DNA from 4 places in the Paenibacillus sp. FSL H8-0548 genome. Region 2 is predicted to be linked to each of the others. Evidence: riboswitches for the same ligand, from Rfam matches in the RefSeq annotation. Region 2 holds a riboswitch; each other region holds the start of a gene.
What was found. A riboswitch is a leader RNA that binds a small molecule or an ion and turns the genes downstream of it on or off. The one in region 2 is predicted to bind cyclic di-AMP.

Region 1 (7,621 bases), 1.8 Mb from region 2:
GCTCGAGTCTCTGCTTCAGAGCAGCTCCGTGCCGGAGCTTATGCAAACGGTACTGCCCGGAGCAGCACTATGGCTCATATGGGGGACGGTGCTGCACCTGCTGTTTCTATCGATGCAGCTTGGCGCAGCCTCTGGCGAGGGCGTCTTCCGCTCCTTATGGCTCGCTCTGCGTAACTTTCTCTCCTATGCAGCACTGTCGCTTATTATGTGGGGATTGGGCGCAGCTGCTGGCATTGTCGTCACCAGCGTATCCATGCTTTGGACCGGATTGTTCGCACTCATTCTGCATCAAGGCTATCATCTCGTTCGTACATTAATGAAAGTATGGACGATAGCAGCGCAGTATGAATACCTGCAATCGAAATGAATAACTTCATGCACGGCCCCTCCTCCACAATGATGTGGTCGCGAGGGGCTTTTTTATTTCTTATTTACCGCAACTAATTGTTGGAATTTATGTATAAATAGTTGACAGAAAATGATAATTGGGGGATATAGAAATGATGCGTAAAAAACTCATTATAATATCGATGGCGTTGCTCCTATCAGGCGGCTCATTAGTTGCCGCGGACAAACTATTTCAGAAGGTAACCATCCTTTATAATAATAATAAGCTGCAGGCAGACGATGGATTGCTGGTGGATGATAAGATCTATATCAATATTCGCTCTCTTAGTGAGCCTCTGCAGGCTTTTATCCAGTGGAAAAGCAGTGAGAAGAGGCTTATTATTCAGAAGCCTAATGTTCATATGTTTCTGATGAACGAGAAGCGTACAATGTTTGGTCAAGTCGATAAGGGCACGACTCAGAAGTTTCTAGTGCAGGCACAAATCGATAACTTAAATCTTGAGATAGATAGCTTCAAGGTGATGATTGTCGATCCGAACGATAAAGAAACTGTCATTGACAGCCGCAATCAAAAGGATAATGACTTTAAAGAATTCGTTGAGAAGGATACGTTTTGGTTCAGCTCAAAGGTCATCACCTATGATTTTAAATATGCAGGCAAATACAGGCTGCAGTTCTGGATGGAGCAAAAAAACGGGGATCCGCAGATCATCTCAGAAAAAGTCATTACTGCGAAATAATGAAGAAACTTATACTTCCTATATTTTAAAATAGCTACTCTGCGTTGAACAAGGAAGCCGTTCTTATGAACAGCTTCCTTGTTCTATTTGCACTTCGCTTGCGGCTAGCGAAATAGGTATTTATACATATGAGATATTTTTAATCTTTTGCAAAAAAGGTTACAACACCGCCGTTTATAGGCCGCTAGACTTGGTCCAGCGATATGCTCCCAAAGGGACAAATCGGTATATTTTACACGATATCCACATAATAAATGAAATTGAGTTCATTCATTTGGTTAGAAAGTACTACTAACAACGGTTTTATTACAGTAAACACGGATTAATGAATGAATAAGCCAAAAGTTTACATGAGAATTATTAGAATTTGCCAGTAAAAGCAGGAGATGATTGAAAATAATCGAATAATTCTCAACAGCAGTAAAAAAACAGCCTAATTCCCTATGGGGAAACGGGGGAACCACTTTGGGTGAATTGATTCCGATGTCTGATCCATTTTGCAGCGTCTGAGGAATCATAGGGAGCCTTCAACCGAACCCCACAGCTAACCTCGTCGGCCTTGGAAGGAGCTTCACAATTGAAAAAGGTTACCGCATTACTAATGGGTCTCGTACTCCTTCTTGCTTTTCAAGCGGGAAGCGCGTTCGCAGATTCAAAACTGAACGGATTTATCGATGGTGTGATTGGTACCCCGTACAAGAGCGGTGGAACATCGTCGAAAGGCTTTGATTGCTCTGGATTTACAAGCTATGTGTTCACTAAAATGGGCATCGAGCTTCCACGTACTTCCGTTGCGCAATCCAAAGCAGGCACGAAGGTCGATAAGACTGATCTAATTCCGGGAGATCTTGTGTTTTTTGACACCGTTGGTGGCAACAATAGCAGTGTATCCCACGTTGGCATTTACATTGGAGACGGTAAGTTTGCTCATTCATCCTCGAGCAGAGGTGTTGTAACAGACAAACTGAACTCTTCCTATTATGAAACTCGTTTTGTGACTGCTCGTCGTGTCATGAATGATGAGTCTTTCGAAGCATTTGCTAACGAAAAATAGAGTAACCTGGCCCTTCGCAGTAAGGACTTTATAGGTAGGCTCATTCAGCAAAGCCGCAGTTTTTTGTCCTGAAACGACAAATGACATGCGGCTTTGCTGTTTCATCCCAAGCTTTTCGCGATATCTGAAAGGAGCACTGCTTGATGTACTTATTCATTCATCGCAAAGATTTGCGTACTGCAGATTTGCGGGCATTTGACTATTTAAAGAAAAAGGATACGCCCGGCATTCATTTGCTCATCATAGATCCCATTTTAATCGGCGGAGGCAGGCTAACCAGCCATAGCGGCAGAAATTTCATGGCACAGGCCGCATCTTTGCTGCACAGCTATTTTAACGAGGACAGGGAGCTTCATGTGCTCTATGGGGACCCTGCCTTAATAACAGAGGCGCTTCTGCAAGCCCACCCCATTGACGAGGTTGTGGTCCATGCAGACTACACGCCTTATGCCCGTAAGCGGGACGAGCAGTTGCAGCAGGTTACTCGTAGTCTAGGGCGTCGCTGGATGCCCCTTGCAGATGCAGCACTTGCTGATCTCGAGGCTTTCCCAGCATTCGCGCGTCGACAAGAGACCTACAAGGTGTTTACCCCCTTCTACCGGATGTGGAGCAGCTTTATGCTGCAATGCTATAGTCCGATGGGCGAAACAACGATACAGCAGCTTTCAACTGTAAAAGAATTGAACAGCACTATTGCACAGCAGTTTGAGCTGCCTAATTCCATATCCTCTGCACTGGGCGGTACGAACGTTGAGGGATTGCCCAAATCGCTGCTGAGGCTCGATCGCTTCATGCGTGAACGTCTTGCTTCCTATGCAGATAGCCGTGATTCCTTTGCAGAGGAGCTTACGAGCGGGCTCGCTCGCTTCTTGAATACAGGCGCGATCTCGTCGCGTCACGCTTATGAGCAAACACAGGGCTTGCCCGGAGCTGAAGCATGGCATCGCCAGCTTGCATGGAGAGATTTCTATTTGTATCAAGCCATGTATAATGATGATTATTTCAGGTACGAGCAGCAAACAGATCTGTCTGCCTTGTCAGATAAGCATTTTGAAGCATGGACTTCCGCTGCAACAGGTATTCCGATTATCGATGCCGCAATGACCCAGTTAAGCCGTACAGGAGAACTGCCAAATCGCTTGCGAATGGTTGTAGCGATGTTCTTAACCAAAAACCTGCTCTGCCCCTTTACGCTCGGGGAGCAGCATTTCCGTCATCATCTCAGCGATTATGACAATACACTTAACCGCGGAGGCTGGCTATGGTGCTCTTCGCTCGGCTACGATGCTGCGCCTTATTTCCGAATTATGAATCCAGCACTTCAGTCGCAAACGCATGATCCCAGCGGCAGCTACATCCGGCGCTGGCTGCCTCATTTGGCTCATCTGTCTGATAAAGAGATACATCAGCCACAAAGCGGCGCTATCGTAGATTTAAAAGCATCTCGCTCTAGAGCCATTGAGGTATACAAAACGATACTCAAGTAATTAACTTCAATGAATGTAACGCAGTCATTTGGTTAGAAGCCTTGATTTTAGATCTATAATAATAATAAAACCTCCACAGCAGCTTTGAAACAGCAGTTGTGGAGGTTTTTCACATAAATATGAAAAAATAAGAACCTATATAAGTTGAATTTAACAAAATGAAGTTATAGCGAAGCGAGAAGATTGTTATGGAGAAACGAAGTGTTCGCCTTTGCGGCCTTATTCTTACCTTTAAATGTTTTAGGAAATCAAAGAATCTGGCTGCAACAGCGATCGTAAGAATGAACTTCTCGCGCAGCGACCAAAACGCAAATGTTTAGTTCAACTTATATAGGCTTTGTTTTCTTCTGCCCCTATGGCCATTCTTCGCAGCACTTGTCTTCTTCCTAGAACCAGCATAGCAGCTAAAAGTAAAAGCATCAGCACAACGAGTGCGCTTATATACCATAATGTAGACTCAACATTATATTGATCCATAAACCAGCCGGTTAAGCGTGGAAAAATAGCTCCTCCAAGCCCGCCGAAAGCGACCAGCAGGCTCGTTGTCCGCTCAGTCATGCCCGGAATAAGCTCATTAGCGTAGACTAGTGCAATTCCGAATATACCAGCGAAGAACAATCCGCTTAACGCAACCAGTACGAGCATCCAGCTTAGTTGCCCTAAGACAGCCATTAAAATAAAAATAATGGAAGCTCCTGCCGTTGCGATCAACAAATATCGCGAATATCCCATACGTTCAGCCAATACGCCAGCGAATATGCGGCCCAGCACCATCGTACCCCAGAACAAGCTAAGTACAGCAGCAGCACTAGACTCCCCTACTCCCGAGCGGGAAATAAGAATCGATGGCAGGTAATTTGAGAAGCTCATTTCCATGCCTACATAAAGCATAAAAAACAATGCCGATAGGAGTAAAAAAGGCAATGCTTTGCGCGGATAACCGAAAAAAGCAGAGGTTTGTGCCCCCTCAGCACTTGGTAATCTCTGAGCTGCCGCACTTTTCCCTTGCTCCGAAGTAGAGCGTGAGCTAACGCTGAGCTGATCATCCAGCTCCCCGAAGGACATCGTCAGCCACATTACAAATATAATGGCTGCCATAGCCGCAAGTATAGGGAATGAAACCTGCCATATGTTATTTTTGATCAAATACGCAGCCGCAATCGGGATTAATAAGGCGCCAACCCCAAAGAAGGTTTCCAGCTTACTCATTGCCGAGGCCTTCCCGTTCTTCGCCATATCGATAATCATGGCGCCAACCACTGCTTCCGTCATCCCAAATCCGAGTCCAGCAAGCGGGGCAATCGCAAGCATCCAGCTCCATGGAAGCAGCAAGCTATAAGCCGCTTCGCTAAGCGCCAGTATGCCAATAGCAAGCAGCACAGCTCCCCTCTTGCCCATTCTCGCCGTAATGGACGGCGCCAGCAGCACACCGACTAAAAAACCAAGAAATTGATTCATAATCCATTGGCCGCCATCTTTATAGGTTAGGCCGTAATGAGCAATTAGCTGCTCTAGGATAGACCCGCCTACCACATGGGCAACCCCAATAACTAAATAAGACAAGCAGCCAAGCCAAATTAACTTTTTCATATCTAAGCTTCTCCTTATTTTTCGCACATTCACCTTGCGCCAATCTGATATAATAAACCTGTTTCAATTGTCGTTCATCTGATAGGAAGCCATATCCAAGCGGAGGTATTTACCCCATGACAAATCATCAAGGCTCCAAACATTATAAACGAAATCCGCTCGAAATGACCATATGTCCAATGAATCCCCTGCATGCACAGGAAATATGCAGCTGGACATACGAATCCCCGTATCATATTTATAATTGGCCCGCTTGGGAGCATATGCAAAAGGACGGAATCGAGTTTGGCGATCCCGTCCTGCGTGCAGCGCAATATACAGCCGTTATTGACAATCAGCAGCAGCTGATTGGTTATGCTCAATTTTTCCCTATAGCAGGCGTAACAAGGCTTGGACTCGGAATAATTCCTGCGCTTTGCGGACAAGGCCTAGGGCCCGCTTTCACAAGGCTTATCGTAGCGGAAGCCCGGCGGCGTGCGCCAGAAAATGAAATCGATTTAGAAGTGCTCACTTGGAATACGCGAGCCGTGCGAACTTATGAACAGGCTGGCTTTCATATTGCGGATACCTATCCTCATCCGAAGTCAGACCTCTGCTCCGACTGCTACTGCATGGTATATGAGCCATCTGAGCATCATAGAGGCTGAGCCCCTCGCTCCGTATCCTTTTGATCCATAAATAAAATAAGTCCCGGTGCAATCAAGACGGACACGGTCCGGATCCAAGCTGGTGAATCCAAATCCGTATACGCTCTAGAAATAATGGCACGTCGATTCTCGTTTAACTGTACCAGATTAGGAACAAAGTAAGGGCGCCAGCTCCAGTTCGCACCGCGATACTGCTCTTCACGTTGCCAGCTCATATCCGCATCGCGGTAATAGTTGGATGATAACTGAATACCATCCTCGTTACATAAATATACTCGGATACAATCATGATAAAGCTCGGGCAGCAGTGCCTCGAGCCATTCACCACTATGCTCGGTGAATCGCACCCTTGAAGCGGTTTTCACAAGCTGCTCGGCTAGACTCTCGAATTGGCTTTGCCAATAGCGCTCGCTTCCTAAATAATGATGCAAATGCTGCTCAAGCTCAGCCTCAACGATCGTTGCAAAGCAATCCGGCGCAAGAAAGTCAGGCTCTGCTCGCGCAAACATAAATCCCTGCACATAACGAGCCCCTAATTGTATAGAGCGAACCAGATCCTCCCTCGTCTCTACACCCTCGACAAGCAATGACGCTCCTACTTGCTCCGCTAGATCAGAGAAAGAGCTTAACACGCCAAAATAACCGTCATGCGTTGCACTCTTCTTAATCATATGAATATCGATTTTAAGTAAATTAGGCTGAATTTGCGCAATGCGGTCTGTATCGCTAAAGCCGCTGCCGACATCGTCAATCGCAATCATACAGCCTCTCGCCCTGTAGATATCCACTACGGCTCGAAGCTTCTCCGTGGAACCTGAAAAGCTTTCTTCTGTAATCTCAATGACAATTCGCTTCGGATTAATTCCATATTTATCAAGCAAGGACAATGTGTAAAGCTCTCCGTTTTCCTCATAACGATAGATCCAAGACGGCTTTAAATTAATAAAGAGCATCGGTTGCTCTTCCATTAACGATAGCTTGGAGAATGCCTGCTCACGCAGTATCCGATCTACAATAATATGATCCTCTTCCGGGACCTGTTCATTGCAGAAAAAAGGACCGAGGCTGCGAACAGAGTTATGTTTAACTGCCCTTCCAAGCACCTCATACCCTATAATCCGTCTTGTATCCATCGCTATAATGGGCTGATAAAATGCGGCTAGCGTTTCACCGTTTAAATCAAGCCCTTTCGGAAGCTGCAGCGATGATTGGCACTTCTTCATAGCGCTCTCCTCTATGTCACATGTATGTTAGTTTATATATCACGTATATTAAAGAACATTGTAATAGAGTAGCTATGAAATGTAAAGATACGGTATTAGCCCCTATCCTCCCGCTGGAAATAATCCGTCTACATTAGATCAGCCTAATAATTTGCGTAACCTTCTCACCCTGCGAAACCTCAATGACATGATGCTTGCTATTGTACGTAATGGTACCGCTTCCCACCCCTATAACGGGATCCTCACCCAAGCCGAAAAAAACATCGTCCGCTAGCGCCTCCATCACTTCATGACGATCCTCGGCAGGCAGCACCGACCATTCCTCAGGCTCCATTTCAAAAAAAGTATAGCTATCCTCAATTTCCGCTACTGCTGCTGTAAAATCCTTCAAAATATCCGCATATTCTCTAGCATGTCTAACGCCCATTCGTATATACCACCTTTATCGTCGTCATTTTTTGTACATATCTCTCTACTATTCTACCTCATTTTATTAATTTTTAACGTGTTTGCCTTCAAATCGTTCCTTTTA
Region 2 (7,621 bases):
AAGGTACGTATGAACCGGGCAGCTGACTTGTTAAAGGATAAATCACTTAAGGTACGTGAGGTCGCTCACAGCGTCGGGTATGAGAATGTCTCTTATTTTTGCTCCATATTCCATAGGCACAAAGGCAGCACACCTAATGAATTTCGGAAAATGTATCTATAGGCTGGAGTGAGAGCGCATGAAAAAGGTAACTGGCTGGCTGACGAGGCCTTTTAACAATTTGCGGCTAAGAGAAAAGCTGTTTGTCATGTTTTTACTCGGAGCTATTATTCCTTTAGTGTTTTTTGTTTTCTATTCTTATCAGACGATTAAGAGCGAACTTTCTGATCAAATGTACACGAACTCCGTTGCGTCTGTTGCGCAAATTAATTCGAATTTAGAAAATAAGCTGGATACGTATACAAAGCTTTCAGCAAATCTTTATTTAAACAATTCGCTGCGCGCTTACTTAACGAACAACTATACAGAGGAGCCCTCTCTATTTGTTGATGCCTATCAATACATTAATAACACCTTTTCAAATATGCTGACTACAAATCCAGATATTCATTCCATGTCTATTTATATTAATAACGATTCGCTTCCCGCTGACGGCATTTACATTAAACGAATGGATGATGTGTTCAAAAGGTCGACTACGTATCGCTCATTGCTGGACAGCTACGGAAATGTTCGCTTTGTAGCAACGCCGCCTGTTGTGGATCAGCCTTCCATGTTCACGCTGACACGCATGCTTAATATTAGCAATCTAGACAATGCCTATGGGATTTTGACCATCAACATTTTGGAATCGGATATTTTCCGTTTGATGGAGAAAGAGACGTCAGAGAAAACGATATTAATCGTTAATGATAATGGCCTCATTATGTCCGCTGAGGACAAAAGCATGTTAAATCGTCCGCTAAATCAATTTGTGAAGGATCCATTTCCGAACGACAGAGAAGGAAGATTCGACAGCAGCTTTAATGGAGAAAAAATGCTAGTTGTCTATAATACGACCAAATTCGGTTGGAAAAGCATTTCGCTGGTTCCTTACAGCAGCTTCCTCACCAAAGCGAATAAAACAGCTAAGCGGATTTTAATTTTTGCGTTAATCAGCTTTGGGCTTATGACGCTGCTCATCTACGCCACAGCAAGACAATTTACAAAACGCGTCGATTATTTAGTCGGCATGATCCGGCGTATCGAAAGAGAGGATTTCGATCTCTTCGACATGAGGCCGCTTGGTCGCGATGAAATTGGTCAGATCGGAAACATGCTTCGCAAAATGGCACAGCGACTCAGCAATTTAATTTCCGACGTGTACAAAAAAGAAATCGATAAGAGAGAAGCCGAAATGAATGTGCTTCAAGCACAAATTAATCCACATTTTTTGTACAATACTCTGGCATCCATATCGTCGCTTGCCATTCGAAATTCAGATCAACGGATGAACAAGATGGTTACTGATCTTGCAAAGTTTTACCGGATATCACTCAATAAGGGGAAAAGCAAACTTTCGATCCATGAAGAAATTCAGCTTACCCGCTACTACGTTGCTATTCAACAAGTGAGATTCGGTGAACTTATTCGTGTCCATTATCAAATCGACGAGTCCGTGCTCCCCTGCCCAATCGTGAAGCTAACGCTGCAGCCATTTGTAGAAAACGCGATGAACCACGCCATTTGGGACGACAAGCTCGGTATCAACATTATGATAAAAGCTTATCGCGACGACCTTGATATCATTCTCAAAGTCATTGACGACGGCATGGGCATGCATATGCCTGGTCATAACGGTGAAGACCTGCCGATTAGCGGCGACACTTTGTCTGGTTATGGCATTCGTAACGTGGACAATCGAATTAAGCTTTTATATGGCGAATCATACGGCGTCTCTCTTTACAGCAGGCTAGGAATAGGCACGACAGTAACGATACGAATCCCTGGTCGTTAATAACAAGCTAGACAATAAAAATCCCTCAAGCAATATTGCTTGAGGGATTTTTATGTTTCACAGCCATAGCTGCTTAGCCATAATCCTTGCTGCTGGTTTATTTTACGGTGATTTTGTAAAGCTTCGATTGCGCACCTTTCAAGTCCACCTTTAGTTGTCCTGCTGCCTGACTGGATACATTCGTCCATAGGTCCGTAACTTTTACTTTAGAGGACGAAGGAATGCCTGCACGCGCAAAATCTACCGTCTTCGACACAGGGTCATTCGTATAGTTAAATACAGCAAGATAGTAATTTTTCCCTTCCTGCATGATGAACATATCCGCAGCTCCTGTACCTGTGTTGCCCTCGACAGGCTTGAACGCCTGACCTTTAAGTGCTACCTCATTAACTTGCTTGTTAGTCAGCAGCTTCTTCATTAAGTCTTGTGCTGCCGGATCACTAACATCGTCTGAGCTTAGAAATACAGTTCCGGAAATAGCCGCTGAATTGACCCGAGTCTGCGCAGCATCGAATGAGCCGCCCTTTGCCAGCGTCATATAATCTGGATCTGTATACGGATAGATCGTTCCGTTCTGCCACCAGCCATAGGTAAGATTATTCAGTTGATATTCCGTGCGGCTCAGTGAGCCGTCAATATCACATGAGATTCGTCTTGCATGGGCGTATTGACTCGGAAATAAAGGAGCAATGGAGGCGCTGATAAACATTTTCCCGCCAAGCACCTTATTGATATGAGCCATACCTTGATTGTACGCCTGAATGCCCGTTTGAACATTGGGGTCAAAATGCTTGCCCTCGAAGGAGCCATGGCTTAGGAAGTCAATCTTAATATACTCATATCCGTAATCGAGAAAGCGTTTGAAATAATATTCGATCCGCTGCTTAGAGCCAGGATGAGTCGGATCGATCGCGTAAGCGCCGTCTACTTTCGGCAGCGGGCTTCCGCTTTGATCCCGCAAAATAATATCGCCATACGTATATTTCCCATCTGTGCCCTCTACAACCTGACTCATGTTATCGCCCCAATATACAAATGGGCCATAATAAATGCCGGCTTTTTGCCCGTTTTTGTTAATAACCTTGACTACTTGCTTAAGCTGCTCCTCGGACAGGTTATCCCAATAGGAATCCAAATTAATATAAACATTGCCTTTGTTCGAGAAGGAATTTTTCTGCAAGTTTTTCTTGAAGAAATCAGACACAGCGACTACTTTATCGTAGCTTAAATCACTTTCGTATGCGCCCCAGCTATTCCAGCCCACGGGTACACCCTTCGGTACGCCATGCTTGAATGACAGCGGCGGAGCAACCGCAGCGTTCGCTTGGCCGAAGCTCTCAAGGCCTACGCGGTAGTCGGCATAGTAGCCAACGAGAATTTGCGGTGAAGTAAGCGTCGTTCCCGTTACCTTTCCATGTGGAATCGTATCATGCGTCGAGGTAGGGGAAGTGAAACCGCCGTATACCTTGAGCTTGTTTAAACGATCCTCAGAACCGCTCCAATAGATTCCTGTTTTCCATTTATCATGCGTGACCGATCCAATGATCAGTCCATTGCGGCCTGTATTATCATAAATAGCAGTCAATTCTGAGCTCACATAATTATTATTGTTCAGGCTCGTATTTATCGTCCGAGCTTGGTATCTGGACCACGCGTCATTATCGAACGGAGCGACCAGCACTCTATTATCCGAGTGGCTTCCAATATCGATTCCACCCTTGGCATTAAGTACAAGAGGTGCCATATCATTCGTGCTGAGTGTGTCTTTACCCGTTACTTGTTGACTAATTAGAAAATAAGGCAAACGCTCATAGATTTGATAAATTTGCTTCATCGTCGGCAGGCCGGACTCTCGATTCTCAATCGTAACCCGAATGCCTTTGCCATGACCGTCATTTATTTTCTCAATTTTTTTCATGGAGAACAAATGCTCAGCGTAGTTTTTGCTGTCGAGCTGCTTGTCCAATTGGATGCTGCTGTACAACCCTTTGGCGATCGTCTTGTTGTTCCATTCGAACGCTGAAAGTCCTGACTCCGTGTTATAAATGATTTTGTAGACGCCGTTTGTTAAAGTGACGCCTGACTTATGCTGCTCCACTTTAATCGAGCCAAATTTGCTGGAATCGATTTGTTTGCCAATATTGCCGATCCCATCCACATCACCCGGATTCTCGCCCGGTGCCTGTGAGCTGATGATTTCAATTTTATCAATATCCGGCGACCAACCGCCATTATCATCAAATAAAATGGTATTGCTGCCCGCTTGCAGCTGTACCTCTATACTGAACATGCCAACCGTATCCCAGTTCGCAGTCGCAGGCGGGGAATAGGTCTCTTTCTCACTATTGTTCACGCTAATGGCAAATGACCGAGGATCGCCGGAAATGTAGCTAACCTTTAAGGTATAGACCCCCTCTGCTGGAGCAGCAACCTTTTGGAAAAGCAGCGATGATCCGCCCCAAATGTCGCCTACCTTTTTTCCATCGGAGCAATCCGTCTCCGCTTTGCAGGAGCGTACGGCAGAATTGCCGGTCAGCTTATTGCCTTGTCCTTCCGCTTCATACACTTGTCCGCTTCCAGCAGGCGGTTCATTCGGATCTGTGCCCGGACCAGCATTCAGCAATTTCAGCTCGATCTTGTCAATATCCGGCGCGTATCCCCCTTCATCATCGAAACGAATGACGTTCTCTCCCTGCCGAAGCTCCAGCTGGATCTCGTAAGTCCCTCGCGTGCTCCAATCTGCCGTTTTCGGAAAATCATAATGATCGGCTCCGCCGCCGTTCACACTGACGGCTAGTGATCTGGGATCGCCCGATATGTAATGCACCGTCATCGTATAGATCCCTTTAGTATCCACATTCACAGCGTTGAATTGCAAAGCAGAGCCGCCCCATAGACTGCCTACCAGCTGATTGCCTGAACAACCAACCGCAGGCTCACAGTCCTTCACAGCTGCTTTGCCACTAAGTTGATTAACGGCTGCCTCCGCCTCAAAGGATTGACTGCTTACGGCGGCTCCTGTCGTCTGGGCCTCGGCTATTGTCGCTGTAGCACCCATTGCCGTTTGAAATAACACAAACAATGCAAAAATAATAGACAAGCCTTTCTTGAATTTAAAACTACTCAACATTATTTCCTCCTCTTACTCGTTTAATATAAAGCGCTTTCTTTTTAAGTTTAAGGGGGAATCTAATGTCAAGCTATCCAAGAATGTTACGATTCGTACTCCAAACCCGCTAACTTTCAAAAATCCATGTGGTGGAAATTTACGGATAGGCGATGTTTACAACCGACAGTTTCTGGTTTATTATAGACGTCAGTTTTTTACAGTCCGTAATATTTACAGATACAGAAATGAAGAGTATAATTAGGAGTACACTATTCACGCTTAATTTTTCGAATGAAAAAACGGGGGAACCAACGCGAGCGATATTCATCGTTTCGCAAGGGGTGAATCCAGGGATTTGTAACCCTGGTAGGGCATTCTCTCTTGCCCGAATCCGACAGCTAACCTCGTAAGCGAACAAAGGAGAGATTTATTTATGTTAACAAACTGTTCAAATCATCTCCAAATTTTCACAGAACAGACCCCTTTTTTATCCGTCTCTCGTATTGAGCTGTTCGTCATCCCGGCTCTCGCTGTCGATGCCACAGGCCATCGCGTATGTCTCCGTTTAACAAGCAATCAGGGTATAGGCTGGAGCGAGCTATTCGCCAGCGACACCGAGGATACGATTGACTTGGACAGATGGAGCGATCTCCTTCAAAGCTTTATCGGCAGTGTCCCTCTTGCACCTCTTGACCATTTTCAATACGACAAAACGGATCAGGACGGGCGCATTATCGAATTATTCGCAACAGCCGCTCAGCATATCCTTGCAAATTCCGCCGATTCGTCTACGTACAAAACAAATCTTGAAGAATCTGTTTTGCGTCAACGCTCTGTCTCTTATGTCTCTTTAGATTAATTGCGTTTAACAAAAAAATAAGACAGTCCAGAACAATTAACGCGCTCTGGGCTGTCTTATTTTTGTTGTCGTTATAACCAAACCTATCTAACCAGCCAACCGCCGTCAACAGCCAAAATGTGGCCGTTCATATAATCAGAGGCTGCAGATGCTAAAAATACTGCTGGTCCGATCAAATCCTCAGAATTGCCCCAACGTCCTGCTGGGATACGCTGCAGGATTTGAGCACTGCGTACAGGGTCCTCACGAAGCGCCTCCGTATTGTCCGTACTCATATAGCCTGGCGCGATCGCATTTACCTGTAAGCCTTTGGCCGCCCATTCACTAGCAAGCGCTTTGGTAAGCCCTGCTACCGCATGCTTGCTGGACGTGTAGCCCGGAACATTAATGCCCCCTTGGAAAGTCAGCATCGATGCGATATTAATAATTTTTCCTGAGCCCTGCTCAATCATATGCTTGCCTGCAAGCTGTGAAAGAAGAAAAACAGAATTCAAATTCACGTCAAGCACGGCTTGCCAGTCCTCATAGCTATGCTCTGCGGCAGGCGTACGACGAATAATACCCGCATTGTTGACCAAAATATCGATTCGTCCCAGCTCATCCACTGTACGTTCAACAATACCCGCCAGCTTCGTGCGATCCGATACATCCGCTTGAATCGTAATAGCTTTGCGTCCTAGCTCTCGTACTGCATTCGCTACCTTATCAGCAGGCGTGCTGTTCGTAACAAGTGCTACATCGGCACCCGCTTGCGCAAGTCCTAGAGCGATTGCTTCGCCAAGACCGCGTCCGGCGCCTGTTACGATAGCAGTTTTTCCCGTCAAATCAAACAAACCCATCGGATCAAGTCCTCCCTTTCGTTCGCTTCCCGCTATCTGAGAGCGCCGCTTTCATCATCCGTATAGGAAGCGCCTCATATTTCTCTGCTACCTCTTGCGAAATTCCATCATCTGTAATGATGTAGTCAATCTCGCTCAGTTCAGCAAAAGTAATTAAAGCGCCTTTATCGAATTTATGGTGATCAGCTAAACAATAAACAACCTTCGCGTTGTCCATATACAGCTTCTTGAGCTTAGCCAATTCTTCTGTAAATATCGTAAGCCCGTATTCAAGGTGAATACCTGTCGTAGATAGGAACAGCTTATGAACGTTCAGCCGATTTATCCACTCCTGTGATTCAGCACCGATAAGCAAATTATTATGACGATAACCGCCTGGTATAACAAGCCTCACCTGGTCCTTCATCGTAAGCTCACGAATAATGAGCAAATCATTCGTCAGCACCGTTACCGGCATATTAGGCAGTTTCTTCGCCATCTCAAGCGTCGTGCTGCCTGCATCAAGCGCAATAATATCGTTAGGCTCGATGCAGGAAAGCGCAAGCGCAGCAATGGCCGACTTCTCTTGCCCATGCTTACTGTTTGGGAACTGCAGCGGATACAGGCTATTCTCGCTCCCCTGCTCTACTACAGCTCCGCCATGCGTCCGCTTGAGCAGACCCTTCTCTTCGAGCCTCTCTAGATCCTCACGAACCGTCTTTTCTGTAACGCCAAACTGCTCACTAAGCTCGGATACTTTGACCGCGCCAAGCTGCTCCAGTTTCTCTATAATTTTGCGATGCCGTTCAGCAGCAAGCATGGTACACCCCCCTGTAGCGAATACTTCTATTTTAGCTCGCTTGCAGGTACTGCGTCCATGTCTGTAAATGTATAGTTCT
Region 3 (7,621 bases), 1.9 Mb from region 2:
ATCCGCAAGCAATCGGTAGTCCGTGCCTTTCAGAATAGCAGTTTGTGATCGAACATCCTCAACCTTAAATAGCACGTCACCGCCATACGAATTGCGGACGACCAGGTCCCCTTGCTTCATGGGTAAATCACCTCTTCGTCTATCCTATGGGCGTTCGACGAGAAAGGTGTGTATTTTATGCTGAAACAACCTAAGCGCCCCAGCCGGCTTCCAGCATGCTGCGGCTAATTCGCGCAAATTCCTCAAGCGAGAGCGTCTCCCCGCGTCTAATGGGATCAATGTCGTTCTTTAGAAGCATCTCCGTCAGCGCCTCACGCCGCTCCTTGCCAACAAAAGCAGTCAAATTGTTCGCCAGTGTTTTCCGGCGCTGTGCAAAGCTGGCTTGGACGACACGGAAAAAATGATTCTCATCGGGCACATCGACAGCCGGCTTATCGCGCAGGGATAGCTTAATAACAGCCGAATCGACATTAGGCTGCGGTATAAACACCGTATGCGGCACCATACAAACGAGCTTAGGCACACAATAGTATTGCACAGCAACGCTTAAGCTTCCATATTCCTTGCCTCCTGGCTTTGCCGCCATCCGCTCAGCTACTTCCTTCTGAATCATGACAACAATATGCTCAAGCGGCAGACGCTCTTCAAGCAGCTTCATCAGAATCGGGGTGGTAACATAATAAGGAAGGTTGGCAACGACACTGACACCTGATACATCGGAAAATTGCTCCTTGAACAACGCCTTCAGATCAAGCTTCAGCACATCGCCATGAATAACCGTCGTATGCTCTTCATCAGCCAGTACCTCTTTTAAAATAGGAATTAGCCGATTATCGATTTCCACAGCCGTTACCTTGCCCGCAGATGCTGCTAGCCGCTGTGTGAGCGCGCCGATGCCAGGTCCAATCTCTAGGGCACCCTTTGTTTCGTCCAGCTCGGCAGCCGCAACGATATTATTTAAAATATTTTGATCGATTAGAAAGTTTTGACCTAAGCTTTTTTTGAAGGAGAAGCCGTATTTCGCAATGATCTCTTTGGTCCGTTTTGGCGTAGCCACCTCAATCGAGACTCGTTTCACCTTTTCCTTGCCCTGCTGCTCCAATTGCTCTTGCTCGCTCATCAGGCTATCCCTCCAGTTCCTTTTCCATTTGCCGATATGCCTCTGTAAATTCAGCCTTACTAATACGGAAGCTTGTACAACGCTTATAGAACTGCTTGCCGTTCGCATAGCCTATACCAAGAAGCTTGCCCATAACGAGGCGCCGATTAGACGCATCAGGATGTACAATTAAGCCTGCATCCATCAGATCCTCCCAGCTAATTTCTCCTGCCTCGTCCACTGACTCTGTGCGTAGCTCCGATAGTGCCGCTCGAATGGCCTCTGGACTCGCATTCTCAATGCCGATATCCCCTTTGTACATAGCCTTCTCCTGCGGCAAAAAGGCATGCTTGCACCCCGGCGCATGACGAGCCACTATTTTGCGGATACGTTCCCCTGCGTGATCTGGATCTGTAAAAATAATGATACCGCGACGCTCGTTCGCAAGTGCAATACGTTTAAGCACATCATTGCCTATAGCAGAACCGTTTGTCTCGATGGTATCTGCATCAACCGCTCGCTTTATTGCAACGGTATCATCTTTTCCTTCAACGACAATGATCTCTCTGATCATCAAGACCATTCCCTTCAGCCTTATTTTAAATATGCCCGCAAACATGCAAAAAGAAGAGGCGTGGCCTCTCCTTATGATGGCATATTTAATTGATAAATACGATAAGATGATGGTAACCCATTCATCAGCTCGCTGTAGGTTTATTAGGCCCTAACACGTAGACCGTATAGCCCTTCTTCCGGCCAAACTTATTTGCTGTTGCGTTGCTATCAAAGTATACATCGATTTTGTTGCCCTTAATCGCACTTCCCGTATCCTCTGCGCGACGGAAACCGATTCCTTCAATATAGACCCACCAGCCTATCGGAATAACCTTAGGATCGACCGCTATCGTCCGTCCCTCTTTTACTTTTGTGCCTGATGCTGTTACTCCATATTCCGGATGATCTTCATCCTTGCCTGTCGAAGCAACACCTGCCGAATAAGCAGTCAAAGTGACATTCTTAAGTGTAGTCTTTGCGTTAAACGTTACACCACTCTTTGTCAGTGTGGCAACGCTTGGACTTTTATTCGAGAGCACAGTTACTTTAGGCTCAGCCTTCTTCGTTCCGATCGCAATAACCTGATCCACCGCAGCCGCCTCAACGACCTTGTTGACCATTGTCTTCGAAATGAGAATTCCGTCCTCATACTGCTTCTCGATATGTTCTACAACAAGCCCTTCCTTACCTGTTTGCACGAGTTTTTCCTTACCCGCTTCCAGCGTAGGATCCTGCTTCTTCACGATAGAGAATGGCATGGTACGCTCGGTTTCAGAAACCTTCGTATCTACACGTACAACAGTTACCGTTAATTCCGTATCAACTGCCGTTTCAAGCGGAGGCACTACTTTATCTTGTTCACGAACTGGAATATTTAATTCCTCGATCGCTGCCTGCACTGTTCTCTCTGTCGTGTACACAGTAGAGGTCTTGCCATCAGCTTTCACAATTACCGGTATCGCATGAGTGACCTCAATACGATCTCCGTCCTTTATTGCCGCATTAAGCGGTATGGACACCTCATCATGTGGTCCAATTGCGATAGCTTGTTCATCCAGTAGGCGTTGCAGGACCCATTGCTTCGTTTCTACAATGGTTTCTTGTCCGTTCACTACTACGGAGACGCTTTTGACAGCCGTTCCGTACAACAACACCAAAAACATGAAAGTCATAGCGATTGAGATAATAGCACTCAAAAGAATCAAACGCAAGTTTTCACGCTTCCATCGCAATGCGAAAGACATGCTGGATGATCGTTTCCCATGGGTGTCCTTAACCTGGATTATTCCCACTTCATCGGTCCTCCTTCATAGCCCCGCCGCCAAGTGTTACGCATGATACAACTGACGCGACTATAGTATATTGGCGTGCAAGCACGCAATCCAGTACTGCTATCGATCCTCCCACCCCCATCTTTTAACCCTATGTCGACAAATTCCTGATTATTCGAAAATAAAAAGAAGCCGTCGACAGAGGATCTGTTTCGTGGCTTCCCGGTAGTTGCTCACACTGGGATACAGAAAAATGGATGCACGAGGTTGATCACTCTCTATAACGCTTACGAGGTTAGCTGTCGGGTTCGGGCAAGAGAGTCACCCTGTTCGTTACACAATGCTCATGGCAAAGGCTTCAAAATTCACCCCTGAAGAATTCATAATACGGTACAAAAAACCGTACTTGGTTCCCCCGCTCTCCGAATGGAGATTAAGCGCAAACTGGAAATCCAATACAAAATTTTAAAGCTCTGAGATGAATCATACCCTCATACGAGGGCAATTGTAAAGATACGATAAAAGACGATTTAAGCGAAAAAGGAGGATAAAGTCGGAATAATTAAGCGATAATCGCTATAAAAATCAGTTTTTACGCAATAAAGGTCTGTAATTCTCTTTATCCCTCACGTTTTCATACAATTCGAAAACATCTCTTCCCGTTTTCGGTCGTAATTGCACCTATTTCTTCTACCGTTTTGCCTAATAATTCTGCTGCCGTCTCTGCAACAAGGGACACATAAGCAGACTCATTTCGCTTCCCTCTGAACGGATGAGGGGACAAATACGGAGCGTCTGTTTCGATTAAAATTCGGTCGAGCGGAACCTGTTTTAATACCTCCTTGGGAACCCTTGCATTTTTGAATGTGACGGGTCCACCGAACGAAATATAGAAGTTCATATCCAAACATTGCTTAGCCGTTTCCGGACTGCCTGAGAAGCAATGCATGACCCCTCCAACCTCTGCTGCATTTTCTTCTCGGAGAATTCGAATAATATCCTCATGAGCATCACGATTATGAATGACAATAGGCTTGCCTACCTTGCGAGCAAGACGAATTTGTTCCCGAAAAACGCGCTGCTGAACATCCTTTGGTGACGTATCCCAGTGGTAGTCAAGTCCAATTTCCCCAATTGCTACCACTTTTTCATGTACGCAAAGCCGTTCAATCCAATCTAAGTCCTCTGGCTGCATATCAATGCTGTCTACCGGATGCCAACCAACTGCCGCATAGATAAAATCATACTTTTCTGCAAGCGCCATGGTTGTAGGGATCGTCTCACGGTTAAAACCAATATTAACGAGCATATGAATGCCCGCATCCTTAGCACGCTGTATGACCTCATCCCGATCTTCATCGAACTGATATGAATCTAAGTGTGTATGTGTATCAAAAAGTAATGTCATATTGGTGTAAGGCTCCTTTAGTTAAGTTTAAAAAGCTTTTTCATCGCTTCTGACAGCAGGTCAATATTTTTTTTGAGCGGCTCCTCCGGATAATACAAATGATACTCTCCTTGGTGAAGTCCCGTAATCGAGCGAACGATGTCGGATTTAGCAGATATTTCACTTACCTTATCCTCTGCGTCTAACAACAAAATCGGCGCTTTTTCTTTCTTTTCTCCCTCTTTTTTATCCGGTCGGTATACGTCATACGGAAGGTCGAACGGAAAATCAATCTCCATATGATAATCCGGATACATTCCTATAGAAGAAAGACAATCGCTGATCTCATTCAACTGCGCTTCATCAGGGTTATTTATCGTTATGTACTTATATAATCGGCGGTTGAGAAAACGATCGCATAGATCACTTAACAACAGATCCTTCTCCTCTGCCCATTGCATAAAAACCGTCTGAACAAGAGCTTCATCCAGTTTCAAATAATCTTCTACTGTCAGTGTATTATGAAGCAAAGCTACAAATGCTGTTGGCATCTTCCAGTTAAAAGCATAGCCACCCACACAAAGCTCCTGCGCTCTACGAAATATTTGGCGTAATATAATTTCAGAGCTTCTGGTAACGGGATGGAAATAAATTTGCCAATACATTTGATAGCGCGACATTAAATAATGCTCAACGGCATGCATACCGCTCTCTTTGACGACAATTTGCCCCTTATAGGGACGCAATACCCGTAAAATCCGTTCCAGATCAAACGTTCCATAATTCACACCGGTGAAATAAGCATCTCGCAGCAAATAATCCATTCGATCAGCATCCATTTGACTGGATATGAGACTAACCACAATCGGCTTTGGATACGTCTTTTGAATAACTGCTGCTACCTGCGCAGGGAACTGCTCTGAAACAGCTCTCAGCACCCGATTAATTTCCGTATTCTCAAGAATGATTTTACAAGTCCATTCCTCATGATCCGTGTCGAAAACCTCTTCTAAGGAGTGGGAGAATGGACCGTGGCCGACATCATGCAGAAGTGCTGCGCAAAGTGAGACCAGTCTCTCTTCCACAGGCCAATCGGGATAGTCATTTCGTTCAAATTGGGATATTATTTTACGCGTAATTTCATATACGCCAAGCGAGTGTGAAAATCGGCTGTGCTCTGCACCGTGAAAAGTCAAATAGGACGTTCCTAACTGACGTATTCTACGTAAACGCTGAAACTCTTTTGTGTTAATCAAATCCCAAATCGTCTGGTCTTGTACATAGATATAATTATGGACAGGATCTTTGAAAACCTTCTCCTCGGTCAGCTGTTCCTTCATCGTCTCTCTACTCCTTTGTTCATATTTTCGACACAAACAATGAAACTTATGTCGAATAGTGTCGTAATTTAGTTTCCAAAATGTCGAAGCTGTTGTATTCTATTACAGAGTAATATGACCCTTGTATCTAGTCAAACACTTAACCTACCAGCTCTTTTAGAGTGATTTATTAGTTGACTATTATGGTAAACGTTGGTATTATTATATTCATAAAAGTAAAAACTATGTCGAACGATGACGAAACACATTTTGAGAGGGGCAATAATAGATTATGATGAAATCTACTGGGATTGTTCGTAAAGTTGATGAACTAGGACGGGTTGTTATTCCAATTGAATTGCGCCGTACACTTGGTATAGGCGAAAAGGATGCACTTGAAATCTACGTTGATGGCGAGCGCATTATGTTGAAAAAATACGAGCCTGCATGTATCTTCTGTGGCAATGCAGAGAACGTATCCTATTTCAAAGGTAAAATTGTTTGTCATGTTTGTTTATCAGAAATGCCAACACCTGTGACAAAATAAAAAAAATCAGTTATAATATATTTATGAACTCATTAATTCTAACCTTTTTAATACTCCTTGAAACCTTCCTGCGCTTAAACCCGGCCAGGAAGGTCTTTTTTTTGTCTTTTTTATCTATACATACCCTTATTATCTATTTACCTCATTATATACATCCCGCTTCGGCAGCCCGCGATCTACGGCAACCAGCTTAATAGCTTCCTTCCGGTCATATTGCTCCTCATAATGAGCGACATGAGCATCAAGACTAAGCTCTGACCACCACTCAGCTGCTATTGGCTGTTCACTTGCCCCAATCCCCTCAGACCCTTCCACTACGATACAGAACTCTCCGAGTGGTGGATGCTCTGCAAACCATTCTATACATTCTGAAACACGCCCGCGAACGGCCTCCTCGTGACGTTTCGTCAGCTCTCTCACACAAGCGATTGAACGGTCGCCCAAGCTTTCCTGAAGTACTTCAAGTGTTTTGGTTATACGATGAGGTGACTCATAAAATAGAAGGGTTCCTTTTTGCGCCTGCATGTCCTTCAACCACTTTAATAACGATTTTCGTTCACGGGGAGGAAACCCGGCGAATAAAAAGCGCTCCGTTGGCAAGCCAGACATAATGAGTGCCGACAAGGCAGCATTCGCACCAGGGATTGGAATAACGGGGATATCATTCTCAACAGCTTCTCTTACGAGGTCAGCACCAGGATCAGAAATAGCCGGAAGCCCGGCATCACTGACTAATGCAATCGATTGTCCCTCAAGCAGCAGCCTAATTAGCTCAGGTCCACTAGCACGCTTGTTATGTTCATGATAGCTAACGATGCGAGTACCGATTTCAAAGTGGGTAAGCAGCTTCCGCGTTTGCCTCGTATCCTCTGCCGCAATCAGCTCCACTTCCTTTAACGTGCGTATTGCACGGAAGGTCATGTCCTCCAAGTTTCCAATAGGTGTTGCAACTAAATACAGACTTCCAGGCATTCCGCTTGCAGTATCCGCGAAGCTTTTCTGTACATTCAAACGATCTGCACCCCATTCTCATACACCATAATCGGTGGAAGCAGCTTAATATCAGGCTTCCCATCACGAATGGCTTCTATTAATACCATATTAGCCTCTGCCTTCGCATGAGGATGAACAAACTGAATCCGTTTCGGCTCCAGCCTCCATTTACGCATCGTCTCCACAATATCAAGCAAACGTGAAGGACGATGAACCATCGCTACTTTCCCGCCAGGCCGGACTAACCGTGAGCACGCCTCAGCGACATCCTCCAGCGTGCAATGGATCTCATGTCTAGCAATTGCATAATGCTCATTTTCGTTCTGCTCTCCTGCCGTTATCGGCATATAGGGAGGATTGACTGTTACCGCATCATAAACACCATTACCCGCAATTTTCGGAAAAAGCTTCAAATCCTGCTCAATAACGTTAATCTGTTCCGTCAATTGA
Region 4 (7,621 bases), 3.2 Mb from region 2:
GGTGAAGGATGCCAAGCACAAAACGGCACAGCTCATGACTGGAGATCCGGCTGAGATCGTGCCCCTGCCCCGGGACAGCCAAGAGTTTTATTTGCTGCAGCGCATTCAAGATGAGGTGCATCGCTTTGCCATTACGTTCCACCGCGAGCAGCGCGGCAAGTCGATGGTCGAATCGAAGCTCGACTCGATTCCGGGCATTGGAGAGAAGCGCCGGAAGCTGCTGCTCAAGCATTTTGGCTCGATCAAAAAAATAAAAGAGGCCTCAGTCGAAGACTTTCGGCCTCTATCTATTGGGGATAAATTAGCTTCGCAAATTATAGCTGCTCTAAATGAGGAGGAGCCGTCGTAACTGGCGGTTTCTTCTCTTTTTTGTGGCTGAAATATTTCAGTACAAAAGCTATGATGACAGGCAGCACCGAGAAAAAGATGGCTGAGATGATATTTGGTGCCTGGCCAATGGTGAGCAAGGATAGGCCCACGGCTATGCTGTTAAAGATAGCATGTGTGAACATCGCTGTAATGAAGCCGTATCTGACAAAAATAAAGCTGAACGCCAGTCCGATAATGATCAGCTCGATCAACCTTGTCGAAGATGGATAGAACGGATAGGTCACATGCCCAAGCGCCCAAAACAAGGTTGGCAGCAGCGCTGCAGCGAACGTGTTTTTGAACCATTTGCGGAATAATCCGATACCGAAGAAGCGGAATACAGCCTCTTCAGAAATAGCGGCAGCCCAAGCGAGCACTGGCATGAGCCACAAAATACCGATATTGTACGGAGACTGCGTAACGTCTGTTGTATCCCAGGTACCGATCGATAGCTTTAAACCGATAAAGATAACGGCCTGCACCGCGAATAGAATGATCGCGAACAAATAAGCTAATCCGACGCTGCGCCAAACATAGTCGCCGTAGCCCTTTTGTCCAAAACGCGGCCACAACGAGCGGCCCTGCGCCTTCCAGAGAGCATCGCCCGCGACGATCGAGAAGTAGATGGATGCAGCCATCGGTATGGTTAGCAGAACGGTGAAGATTGCAGTAATCATCGTCGCTTGGCCAGCGATTTCATTTTCCCCGAGCGAGGCTCGAATGCCGTCCAGCACATTTAAATTCATGATTAGATATGTAATAAAATAGACGATGGTCAAAATAACTCCGTATTTGAACGATGTAAATCTTCGGTATAATACGGCATAAATAATGGCGAGAACAAATAGCACGAAGCTCATTAAAAAGTAGCCGAAGCCGGTTAGGTAACCCGCTATTTTATCCTGATTTTTCACATAGCTGATATAGTCATCAGGAGCAACGAAGGCAGGCTTATATTTAGTAATCACAGTTCTACCATTCAAGCTTATAGCATCGACAGTAAGAGCGAGTTTAGCCTCTTCGATGCTGTATTTCTCGGATGCCTTACCCTGCCATTCCCCTGCTGAATTAATCTGACTATTATTAAAATCGATACCACTGAAGCTTTGTGCGGTCAGAAAAGCGATGATATCTTTGGTTTTATCGGCTTCAGTTAGCTCCTCTCCAGAGACTTTCAGATTCCATGCGACAATTTTTTCGCTTTGCATATGAACATATACATGCCCGTAGTTGCCATTTGTAAATTTCAAATCGACCTGATAGGTATCCGTTGGAAAGCTTTGGTCAAATTTGTCGCTGTACGTTTCAAGCAGCTTGTTTTTGGATAAATAGCCATAAAAGATTTTATCGGTTTGGTGTACCGCTTTGGCTGACTTCACCTTTATTCCGGTTTCCTTCTCAGCAAAGGCAGCGGCTCTGTTCTCGGCTGTGGATTTTTCAATGACCTTCATGTTCAATTCACCGGAAATCATTGAAGAGATCATTGGATAAATCTCAACTCCGGCATAAATAATAAAGCAAGCTACAGCAGCCCATAGAAAACGTTTCCATTCGCTAGGCTTAATTGAATCAATCATTGGTTCACCTCAACTATCGATATAATGAAAAGCATATCCTATAACATTAACATATAAATCCCTGAATTATCCAATGCAAAAGCATCATTTCCTTCAATAACACGCGAAATAACGATGTCCACCAAGCTTAAGGCGGGCTGTATGCTTCCCATGCCTGTTTTTGAGCTAAAATCGTGCTTAATGTCATAAAGCCCTCCTTTAAATTAAGACCGCTTTGGGATTATAATCGTTAACATCATACTAATCGCATAGCTACGCCGAATTTCCTAAGGAAAACGGGGGAACCATAAAGCTGTCAGCATTGACAGCATGGGGTGAATTTTTAAAGCGGGATTTATCCTGCTGCAAAATAGGGCTGCCTGTCCAGGCCCGAATCCGACAGCTAACCTCGTAGGCATCTGGAACAGGACTCATCGCACAGAGCACTTGAGTTTCAGTGCTTTTTTTTATGCTTAAAAAGCGATTTCTTACCTTACCATAACGAAGATGAGGCTGCTTAATGAAGGTAAACTGGAATGTTCTAAAGTGGTCGCCCCCACGGATACTTGTCAGTGGGTTTGCTCTTATTATATTACTGGGTGCTCTGTTATTATCCATGCCATTTGCATCGGTAGAGGGGCAGCGGCTGCCTTTTCTCGATGCGCTGTTTACAGCGACGTCGGCCACTTGTGTGACAGGGCTGGTTGTCGTCGATACGGGAACCTATTTTTCCGTTCCTGGTCAAGTCATCTTAATGTGTTTATTTCAGCTTGGCGGTCTAGGCTTCATGACGATGGCCACCTTGGTAGCACTTGCGCTGCGCAAAAGGATTTCACTGCGTGAGCGGCTTTTGCTTCAGGAAGCGATGAATCAGACGAGTATGGAAGGCATCGTGCGTCTGATTCAGCGGGTAATCGTTTATTCCTTAACGATTGAGCTTGCAGGTGCTGTGCTTTTTGCTATTCGATTTGCTTTTGATATGCCGCTTGGTCGAGCCTTGTATTTTGGCGCATTTCATGCGGTATCCTTATTTAATAATGCCGGGTTTGATATTTTTGGCGAGTATCGCAGCTTAACGGAGTATGCTTCCGACCCAATGGTCAATTTAACAGCTGTGCTGCTTATTATTACTGGCGGCTTAGGATTTATCGTTCTATCGGATCTAATGGAATATAACAAAAAACGGAAGCTTTCATTGCACAGCAAGGTTGTATTGTCGATGACGGGCACGTTAATTGCTGTGGGCACGATCGTTATTTTTATATTCGAGTTTTCCAATACGAAGACGCTTGGTTCCATGGATTTTGGTGGGAAAATCTTGTCCTCCTTCTTCCAATCGGTAACGCCGAGGACCGCGGGTGCCAATACGCTTGATTATACGGCGCTGCGGCAGGCGACGATGTTCTTCACCATTATATTGATGTTTATTGGCGCCTCTCCAGGCTCCACAGGCGGCGGGATTAAGACGACTACCTTTACGACCTTGGTCGGTGCAGTGCTTGCCATGATTCGCGGACGCGAGGACATCGTGTTTTTCCGGCATAGGCTCGGCAAGGATAGAATTTTTAAAGCGCTGACGATTACGTTGATTTCACTAGGACTTGTCATTATCGCAACGATGGTCCTGTCCATGACGGAGAAGCAGCCATTCTTGTTTTTGTTGTTCGAAGCTACCTCGGCATTCGGCACGGTAGGCTTATCGATAGGTGTTACGCCCGAGTTAAGCGCAGTTGGAAAAATAGTGATTGCATTTACGATGTTTGCCGGACGACTAGGCCCACTGACGTTAGCTTACGCGCTAGGGCCTCGTACAGAAAAAGAATTGTACCGGTATCCAGAAGGTAAAATTACAATTGGTTAGGAGATACAGTAAGTGGCGACAAAAAAGAAGCAATTTGTAATCATTGGGCTTGGAAGATTTGGCTCAAGCTTGGGCAGAGAGCTTATCCAGCTTGGCAACGAGGTGCTGGGCATCGATAAGGATGAGGAGGCCGTCCAGGAAATGAGCGGCGCACTCACTTATGCGGTATCAGCGGATTGCACAGATGAGGAATCACTGCGCTCGCTTGGTGTTCGGAACTTCGATTGCGGAGTTGTAGCCATCGGAGATGACATTCAAGCCAGCATTTTGACAACGATATTGCTGAAGGATTTAGGCGTAAAACAAGTTGTAGCGAAGGCAATAAGCGAACTGCATGGGCGTGTGCTGGAGAAAATAGGTGTCGACCGGGTCGTTTATCCGGAGAGAGATATGGGAATTCGAGTTGCGCACCAGCTCGTTTCTCCAAACCTGCTGGATTATATTGAGCTATCCAAGGAATATACAATTGCCGAGCTGGCAGTTCCCGCTTGCTTGAATGGGAAGTCGCTGCATGATATTAATCCGCGAGCAAGATTCGGATGCAGCATCGTCGCTATTAATAAACCCGATGGCATCATTATTGCGCCAACAGCGACGGATGTACTTTCTGAACGTGATGTTATGGTCATCATTGGCACGAATGAGCAAATCGAGAACTTTGAGGCAGCGGTTATTCGTTAAGGCTTTATGATGTGGTTTTATATGCGATATATTGGAAATGCTGAGGACAGCAGCTTTTATTTAGAAGCTTCTGTCCTTTTTGTTGTTAAAACGCATGGGCAGCTCGCTGATCCAGAGACGAACCGACGGGCTTAGCGCTGCTGAATCCGCATGAATGAGCGAGGTGGTACGCTTTGTATCCTCGAGCTCGCGAATCGGTATGACGGTAAGATCGTTGTCATCGAGCAGCTGCTTGCGCATATAGGAGCGTGGAAGAAGGGTGGCCGCTCTGCACGTATGAAGCAGCCGCAGTATAGCTTCAAACGAATCAATTTCCATGCGGACGTCGGGCTGAAGGTGATACTTATCGAACAGCTCGTCGGTGAGCAGCCTGTACCAAGTTCCCTTGGAGAACAGAATCATTGGCATACCGGTCAAATATTGAATGCCAAGTGTTCCTTTGTCGGTTATGAGCTGATTTCGCGGCAGCACGAGCGACAAATGATCCTCAAACAAGGGGATGCAGCGCAGTGTTGAATCTTCAATGCTGGAGGCGACGATTCCAATATCCGCTTTATGATCCCTAACAAGCGATACGATTTCATGCGTTTTGCCTGTGATCGCTTTAATATCGATTTCAGGATGTGTCGCCGTCAAAGTTTGGATTAAATCCGGCAATGTCGTTTGCAGCGTCGTCAAGCTTGCGCCGATCGTCAGTGTCGTATGTCCTGCCCAGTTAAAATCGGAGACGGTCTGTAAATATTTACGATGCAGCTGGCGCAGCTCAAGCGCGTACTCATAGGTCAGCTGACCTATCCGAGTCAGCTCAAGCCGTTTGCCAATTCGTCGAAATAAAGGAGAACCGATTTCCTGTTCAAGCTTTGCGATTTTCCTAGAGATCGCTGGCTGCGACAGATTAAGGAGCGCTGACGCTTTATTCATGCTGGATTGCTCAACAATAACGGTAAAGATATGCATTTCTTCATTCATTAAAGGAGCTCCTTATGTTGTTTTGTTATAAGAAATTATAAAAAATAAGCAATTCCATTATAAGCTTAAAAGGAGTAGGATGGGAAGTGTGGCTAATATGTGTCGACTTTTGTTGACGGAGGTCTTTGCTAGGGGTACAATGTAGAATGATTTGCCTAGCGTAAACAGCTATTTTATGCCTTTGGCGGTATAGCGTTTGTTTTGCGCTGAAATATAAGCAATGTATACAGGGATTCCAATACATTCTTATATTTTAAAGAAAAGCATGCTAGCACTCACAGTTTTGAAAGGAGAAGGAATGACATGAAAGGAAATTCGTATTTCTCGCGTAAGCTTCACTCGCTTCTAGGAATCATTCCCCTCGGCGGTTTCATCGTCGTACATGGATTGACCAACTACCAGGCGTTTGAACGCGGACCCGAAGGCTTTAGCAACGGTGTACATTTTATCAACAGCTTGCCTATGATCCCGCTGCTCGAGATTTTCGGCATTTATCTCCCGTTGTTGTTTCATGGTATTTACGGCTTGTACGTAGCGTACCAATCAAACACAAATACGGGACGCTTTAAATACGGAAGGAACTGGGCGTTCACCGCACAGCGTGTAACGGGGGTATTAACCTTCATTTTCGTATTTTGGCACGTATACCAAACACGTTTTCAAGTATATCTTGGCAACATCACTCATGAAGAGCTAGGGTCTACGATGAATTTAATTGCTAGCAGCCCCGTTTATTTTGTGTTGTATGTTGTGGGTGTGCTTGCAGCTGTATTCCATTTTAGCAATGGACTTTGGGCATTTTTGATCAGCTGGGGCATTACCATCGGTCCTAAGGCGCAGCGTGTTTCTTCTTACATTTGCATGGGCATTTTTGTTATCGTTTCTGCGCTGTTCATTCTTTCGCTTGTTGCGTTTAGAGGCGATGAATTCAAGGAAGCTGCAAGTGCGATACTGACACTTACAAATATCGGCTAGGTTGTAGATAAGGAGCGAAGCGTTATGGCTAAAAATAAAATTATCATCATTGGCGGCGGCCTTGCCGGCTTGATGGCTACCATCAAAGCAGCAGAGGCAGGCGTACATGTTGATTTGTTTTCAATCGTACCAGTCAAACGTTCCCACTCAGTATGTGCGCAGGGCGGCATCAATGGCGCTGTTAATACAAAAGGAGAAGGCGATTCTCCATGGGAGCATTTCGACGATACCGTATATGGTGGAGATTTCTTAGCAAATCAGCCGCCAGTAAAAGCAATGTGTGATGCAGCACCAGGTATTATTCATCTTATGGACCGGATGGGCGTTATGTTCAGCCGTACCTCAGAGGGCTTGTTGGACTTCCGTCGCTTTGGCGGTACAAAGCATTCCCGTACAGCTTTCGCGGGCGCTACAACTGGTCAACAGCTGCTATATGCACTTGATGAGCAAGTTCGCCGCTGGGAAGCAGCTGGGTTAGTCAACAAATTCGAGCATTGGGAATTCCTTGGCGCTGTTGTAGATGACGACGGCATTTGCCGCGGTGTCTCTGCACAGGATTTGCGCACGATGGAGGTTCATACAGTACGCGGGGATGCAGTCATTCTTGCATCAGGCGGTCCTGGTATTATTTTCGGAAAAACAACAAACTCGGTTATTAACACAGGTACGGCAGCAAGTGCAGTGTACCAGCAAGGTGTTAATTATGCGAACGGCGAGTTCATCCAAATTCATCCAACAGCCATTCCGGGCGATGACAAGCTGCGCTTGATGTCAGAATCTGCTCGTGGTGAGGGCGGACGGATCTGGACGTACAAAGACGGCAAGCCTTGGTACTTCCTAGAGGAAAAATATCCTGCTTACGGAAACCTAGTGCCGCGTGATATTGCGACACGTGAAATTTTCAGCGTTTGTGTCGATCAGAAGCTCGGCATCAATCAAGAAAACATGGTTTACCTTGATCTATCTCATAAGGATCCGAAGGAGCTTGATGTTAAGCTTGGCGGCATCATCGAAATTTATGAGAAGTTCACAGGCGATGACCCGCGTAAAATTCCGATGAAAATCTTCCCAGCGGTTCATTATTCTATGGGCGGCATGTGGGTAGATTACAATCAAATGACGAATATTCCTGGTCTATTTGCAGCTGGTGAATGCGATTATCAATATCATGGTGCGAATCGTCTGGGCGCGAACTCCTTGCTATCCGCGA

Region 1: another riboswitch for cyclic di-AMP. It lies ahead of MHI37_RS00670 (C40 family peptidase); the one in region 2 lies ahead of MHI37_RS08000 (hypothetical protein).
Region 3: another riboswitch for cyclic di-AMP. It lies ahead of MHI37_RS00140 (3D domain-containing protein); the one in region 2 lies ahead of MHI37_RS08000 (hypothetical protein).
Region 4: another riboswitch for cyclic di-AMP. It lies ahead of MHI37_RS22315 (TrkH family potassium uptake protein); the one in region 2 lies ahead of MHI37_RS08000 (hypothetical protein).

What each region holds. Positions count from the first base shown of each region.
Region 1 is NZ_CP152049.1:131,455-139,075, reverse strand. Features, by position in the region: gene MHI37_RS00680 (hypothetical protein) at 1-367, shown strand, start outside; gene MHI37_RS00675 (hypothetical protein) at 501-1,088, shown strand; cyclic di-AMP (ydaO/yuaA leader) riboswitch at 1,509-1,662, shown strand; gene MHI37_RS00670 (C40 family peptidase) at 1,666-2,142, shown strand; gene MHI37_RS00665 (deoxyribodipyrimidine photo-lyase) at 2,286-3,629, shown strand; gene MHI37_RS00660 (MFS transporter) at 3,951-5,219, opposite strand; gene MHI37_RS00655 (GNAT family N-acetyltransferase) at 5,336-5,866, shown strand; gene MHI37_RS00650 (EAL domain-containing protein) at 5,854-7,089, opposite strand; gene MHI37_RS00645 (hypothetical protein) at 7,223-7,516, opposite strand.
Region 2 is NZ_CP152049.1:1,894,535-1,902,155, reverse strand. Features, by position in the region: gene MHI37_RS08015 (response regulator) at 1-162, shown strand, start outside; gene MHI37_RS08010 (sensor histidine kinase) at 179-1,936, shown strand; gene MHI37_RS08005 (carbohydrate-binding protein) at 2,034-5,066, opposite strand; cyclic di-AMP (ydaO/yuaA leader) riboswitch at 5,312-5,473, shown strand; gene MHI37_RS08000 (hypothetical protein) at 5,479-5,904, shown strand; gene kduD (2-dehydro-3-deoxy-D-gluconate 5-dehydrogenase KduD) at 5,988-6,743, opposite strand; gene MHI37_RS07990 (DeoR/GlpR family DNA-binding transcription regulator) at 6,748-7,542, opposite strand; gene kduI (5-dehydro-4-deoxy-D-glucuronate isomerase) at 7,569-7,621, opposite strand, start outside.
Region 3 is NZ_CP152049.1:23,780-31,400, reverse strand. Features, by position in the region: gene yabG (sporulation peptidase YabG) at 1-120, opposite strand, end outside; gene rsmA (16S rRNA (adenine(1518)-N(6)/adenine(1519)-N(6))-dimethyltransferase RsmA) at 191-1,120, opposite strand; gene rnmV (ribonuclease M5) at 1,125-1,673, opposite strand; gene MHI37_RS00140 (3D domain-containing protein) at 1,798-2,946, opposite strand; cyclic di-AMP (ydaO/yuaA leader) riboswitch at 3,195-3,375, opposite strand; gene MHI37_RS00135 (TatD family hydrolase) at 3,560-4,333, opposite strand; gene MHI37_RS00130 (HD domain-containing protein) at 4,351-5,652, opposite strand; gene MHI37_RS00125 (AbrB/MazE/SpoVT family DNA-binding domain-containing protein) at 5,924-6,178, shown strand; gene rsmI (16S rRNA (cytidine(1402)-2'-O)-methyltransferase) at 6,308-7,150, opposite strand; gene MHI37_RS00115 (tRNA1(Val) (adenine(37)-N6)-methyltransferase) at 7,186-7,621, opposite strand, start outside.
Region 4 is NZ_CP152049.1:5,135,488-5,143,108, reverse strand. Features, by position in the region: gene uvrC (excinuclease ABC subunit UvrC) at 1-349, shown strand, start outside; gene MHI37_RS22320 (CPBP family intramembrane glutamic endopeptidase) at 315-1,946, opposite strand; cyclic di-AMP (ydaO/yuaA leader) riboswitch at 2,192-2,358, shown strand; gene MHI37_RS22315 (TrkH family potassium uptake protein) at 2,446-3,786, shown strand; gene MHI37_RS22310 (TrkA family potassium uptake protein) at 3,799-4,467, shown strand; gene MHI37_RS22305 (LysR family transcriptional regulator) at 4,528-5,436, opposite strand; gene MHI37_RS22300 (succinate dehydrogenase cytochrome b558 subunit) at 5,740-6,411, shown strand; gene sdhA (succinate dehydrogenase flavoprotein subunit) at 6,436-7,621, shown strand, end outside.